One region of the Bacillus sp. Brlt_9 genome, then DNA from elsewhere that is predicted to be linked to it. Evidence: a T-box and tRNA genes for the amino acid it is inferred to sense, from the RefSeq annotation. Region 1 holds a T-box; the other holds one or more tRNA genes.
The links. The T-box of region 1 lies ahead of VF726_RS08320 (valine--tRNA ligase). A T-box ahead of a tRNA ligase gene usually reads a tRNA of that ligase, here a tRNA-Val.
Positions count from the first base shown of each region.

Region 1 (2,465 bases):
AGCATATGGAAGAGCACGGAAGCGTAACGAAAATTTATACGAATCAAGGTCCATATGCGCTTAAGAGAATAGAAAGCAGGAAGTTAGAGCGGAATAACTTTTTGCACCATATTCAATATTTGAAGGAGAAAGGTTTTTCAAATTATGTACCGATATACCATGCGACGGATGGCAATTATATTTTAAGTGACGGTACGTATAATTATTATTTAATGCCGTGGTTAGAACGTGCGGAAGGGAACGGCGAGGATAATGATCAATACCATAAAATGTTTCAAACTCTCGGGACGTTACATCAAAAAACGGTGAAAGAAGAAACGTATACAGAAGAAGATTTAGAAAAGCATTATACGAATATATCTGATCGCTGGGAGAATGATGGTGAAATGTTAGAAGAGTTCCTCGTAGAATCTGAAGCAAAGTGGTATATGTCTCCGTTTGAATTACAATATTGTACGTACTATCATCATGTAATGAGGGCGCGTGAGTTTGCAACGAAGCAATTAAATGAGTGGAACGATGCGATGAAAGAAAAAGAAAAAACACGTATTACTTTTGTGCATGGTAACGTATCACTTAATCACTTTTTATTTGATTATGAACGGAACGGCTATTTTATTAGTTTAGAAAAATCGAAGTTTGCAACACCTGTGCAAGATATAGTAGGTTTTTATTCGCGGTCTTTAAACACGTATCCAATTGCGCGAAGTGATCGGTTTGAATGGTATCAAATGTACCAAAAAAATTTCCCTTTTACGAAAGAAGAGCAACTACTTATGTTTGCGTATATGACGTATCCATCGCAATTTATTCGGCAAATCCAGTCTTATAAGAAAAGAAGAGAGAGTCGTAATGAGGAAAATGAACTTCTCGGAGTAAAGAGCTTGCAACAAGCGCATTGGCTCGTTAGTAATATAGAATATTTCCTATCGCAATTACAAGCTGCCCAGCAAGGGAACGGATAAAGTGAAACTTTAATTAGTACGGGTATGACTGCCTGCAAATAGCGGGATCAAAAGATAAGTAGAGGATGCTACTTATCTTTTTTGTGTGCCCGAAAATTCATAGACTTAAATTTATCTTGACGAATAAGGTTTCGTTTTTTACACTATTGTATATAATAATTAACAATCATATAAATGCCTTGAAGGGGAAGAGTATAACAAGAAACGTCTTCAGAGAGGAGAATCATTAGCTGGGAGATTCTCTAGATAGTTATGTTAGAAGGTAGCCCTGGAGCATCTTTTCTGAACGGAATAGTTCTCATTAGGAAAAGACGGATTTGTCCGTTATCAAATTAAGAGTATAAGCAAATTCTGAATTTGTTTGTAAATAAAGGTGGTACCGCGATGTCCCTCGTCCTTTTTTGGATGAGGGGCATTTTTTATTTTAAGGAGGGAAAATAATGTCAAACACGGAAAAGAATTTACCAACTAAATATGATCATATGTCCGTTGAAGAAGGCCTTTATCAGTGGTGGCTAGAAGGCAAATATTTTGAAGCAACAGGAGACGAGAAGAAACAACCATATACTATTGTAATTCCACCTCCGAACGTAACTGGTAAGTTACACTTAGGTCACGCTTGGGATACAACTCTTCAAGATATTTTAACTCGTACGAAGCGTATGCAAGGTTACGATGTATTATGGCTTCCAGGAATGGACCATGCGGGTATCGCAACACAAGCGAAAGTAGAAGGGAAACTTCGTGAAGAAGGTATTTCACGTTACGATCTTGGCCGTGAGAAATTCCTTGAAAAAGCTTGGGAGTGGAAAGAAGAATACGCTTCTCACATTCGTCAACAGTGGGGGAAAGTTGGTTTAGGACTAGACTATTCTCGCGAACGTTTCACATTAGACGAAGGTTTATCTGATGCGGTTAATAAAGTATTCGTTCAATTATACGAAAAAGGCTTAATTTACCGTGGTGAATATATTATTAACTGGGACCCAGCAACACGCACAGCCCTTTCTGATATTGAAGTAATTCATAAAGAAGTTCAAGGTGCATTCTACCATATGAACTATCCATTAACAGATGGTTCTGGTCATATTCGTCTTGCAACTACTCGTCCAGAAACGATGCTTGGTGATACAGCAGTAGCAGTTCATCCAGAAGATGATCGTTACAAGCATTTAATCGGAAAAACAGTTACACTTCCAATCGTAGGCCGTGATATTCCGATTATTGCTGATGAGTACGTAGAAAAAGATTTCGGAACAGGTGTTGTAAAAATTACACCAGCTCATGACCCGAATGACTTTGAAGTAGGTAACCGTCATGACTTACCACGTATTTTAGTAATGAACGAAGATGGATCGATGAACGAAAAAGCTGGTAAGTATAACGGCATGGATCGTTTCGAGTGTCGTAAAGCGTTAGTGAAAGATTTACAAGAAGCGGGCGTATTAGTAGAAATTGAGCCTCATATGCATTCAGTCGGTCATAGTGAGCGTAGCGGTG
Region 1 is NZ_JAYJLO010000002.1:402,551-405,015, forward strand. Features, by position in the region: gene ysxE (spore coat protein YsxE) at 1-965, shown strand, start outside; T-box leader at 1,136-1,367, shown strand; gene VF726_RS08320 (valine--tRNA ligase) at 1,406-2,465, shown strand, end outside.

Region 2 (2,465 bases), on a different contig from region 1:
GAATAAATAAATGAAACTTTTACCGATTGGAACAGTTGTGAAGCTAGAAGATATAGAACAATTTGTGATGATTATTGGAAGAATGGTTACTTCAGCGGATAAGCGTGAGTTCGATTATATAGGTGTTCCTTACCCAGTTGGCTATTTGGGTGAGGAAAAAGTATTATGCTTTAACCACGATAAGGTTGTGGAAGAAATGCATAGAGGGTATATGACTGAGAGTGAATTAGTTCTACGTGAGAAATTAGTAGAATTGTAAAAAAAACGTAAATCTTAAAGATATGATAGGAGAAACAAAATGGGGGAAGATAATGAGAATTATTGTAATCATTGGTATTATTATTCCTCCAGCGTTACTGTGGAGTGCACCTGATATCCCTCTAAATGTTAAACTTTTGTTTACAGGTTTACAATTAACTGTAGGATTCATCGCAGTAGTAGTGTTAGAGGTAATATTTAGAAATCGGAAAAAGAAGAGGGCCAAATAGATATAAATTGTATAGAATGACAGATGAAAATATTGGTAGCTAATCTTCTCAATGAAAGAAATTAACAGAAGCAGGGAGAAATCCTTGCTTTATTTTTGTATAGAATTATTAAGTAGAGTATCGTTAAATTAGGATACCTGAGGGGGATAGGGATCTGAGTTAAAGAAACAGTAGTCTTAAGAGTTATCTCACTGATTTAAACGAGTGTAAAAACTATAATTTTAATTACTATACAAACTTAAGTAGCATTTTCTTTTCAGTCCTTTCTCAGCTTTATGGAAACAAAAAGAGGACTCCCCTGGGCCAGTTGGTTTGCTGACTAGAAGTAGTCCTCTGTTAACTTGTGGTGTCTGATGGAGGCCTCCACAGTTTTAGCTTGTGAGAATACCCTCTCAATCCTTGATACTATTAGGTTTTATGACCCCGGAGAGGCTCGAACTCACGACCTCCACCCTGTCAAGGTGGCGCTCTCCCTGCTGAGCTACGGGATCTTCAAAAATGCTTATGTAATAGCATCTTTACTCATTATGTTAAAGCAATTATATATAATTAACTGAAATTTTACAATATTTTTATAGTAATCTTTTGAAAGGGAAGAATTTGGAATCAAGTTAGTAGTGTATTAAGGAATATATAAGTAGAAAGTTTAATTAAAGGTGGATTCGAATAAAGCGGTTATATTATTTTTTTCGATACCAATCCAAAGGATCTTCATCACTCAAATCAACAAGAAAAGGAAATACGAAGTGTAAAGGTAGGCTTATAAGTTCTGGCATAGCGTTTATTGTTTTCTTTGATAGGTATTGCCTTCCGAAACAATAGGGACAATCTTTTTCAAATGTCACGAGTATCGACCATACGTCTTTTACTTTCCATTTCGTTTTACAATACGTACAACGCGCCATGAAGTTCCTCCTCGGTTTTAGGTATTTTCTAATAAATCCCATTTTATTGTACTAAAGTCAAGTGTATTTCGTGTGATGAAATGTGAGTTTTTTATAAAAAGATAATAAAGCTATTACATTTCATCACACGAAACAAGCATACCCCCGTCCTAATTCCAGACCGGGAGTATGCTTGCTTAATTTTCAATATAGTGTACTGCATTGTACTCAACATATACCAATAAAGCTAAGGTTTATTCAATGATCATGCCCGATTGGTGAGGGTTAATTATATGTCCGGCGTTTACACATTGCCCAAATAACTTCGCGTTAAGTTTGGGAGAAGAATTTTTCCATTCTTACTGTATTTTTCGAATAACTCTGATAGCAGGAAAATAAAGTTTTTATACTCTGTGTCAGTTTTTTTTGGAGCATAGGATGCTGATAAATTTCTTCCTAAAAAACCTTCATAGTCAAAAAGTAAATCATTTTGATATTCTTTAAACTCATACTTTCCATCTTTAAAAAAGCTGTTAAACATTTCTGGCGTTTCCTCGATTCCACCGCTAAATCCTTTGAAGTTCGGGCAGGTTTTCTGGCAAATTTCTGCATTCTCTTTAATAATCGGACTAGTTCCATCTCTACTATTCCAAACAAGAGCAACATTTGCCTTTTGTTTCAAAATTCGTTGGCATTCGATTTTGAAAGCTTCTTTATCAAACCAATGAAATGCTTGAGCAACAGTTACTAAATCTACACTATTTTCTTTTAAAGTGGTATTTTCGGCAGTTGCTTTTATGGATTGAAAACGAGAATATTGGCTTAACGATTGTTCTGCCATTTTTCTCATGTCATCATTTGGCTCAACTCCAATAACATGTAAACCACTTTCAAGTAGCTGTCGGCTAAATATCCCCGTACCTGAACCAATATCGGCCACAATCTGATTCTCATTTAGTTCGTTAGCTGAGAGCAAATACTCAATATATTCATCGGGATAACTAGGTCGATATTTCGCATATATATCGGCCTTGTCAGTAAAATTTTCTGTTGTTTTCACCGTACTACCTTCTTTCCAGCAATATTATGTATA
Region 2 is NZ_JAYJLO010000001.1:150,555-153,019, forward strand. Features, by position in the region: gene VF726_RS00795 (hypothetical protein) at 1-10, shown strand, start outside; gene VF726_RS00800 (DUF4176 domain-containing protein) at 11-259, shown strand; gene VF726_RS00805 (hypothetical protein) at 282-488, shown strand; tRNA gene VF726_RS00810 (tRNA-Val) at 907-979, opposite strand; gene VF726_RS00815 (hypothetical protein) at 1,169-1,393, opposite strand; gene VF726_RS00820 (class I SAM-dependent methyltransferase) at 1,677-2,432, opposite strand.
Region 2: it has a tRNA-Val gene. The T-box ahead of VF726_RS08320 (valine--tRNA ligase) is inferred to sense a tRNA for this amino acid. The anticodon was not compared.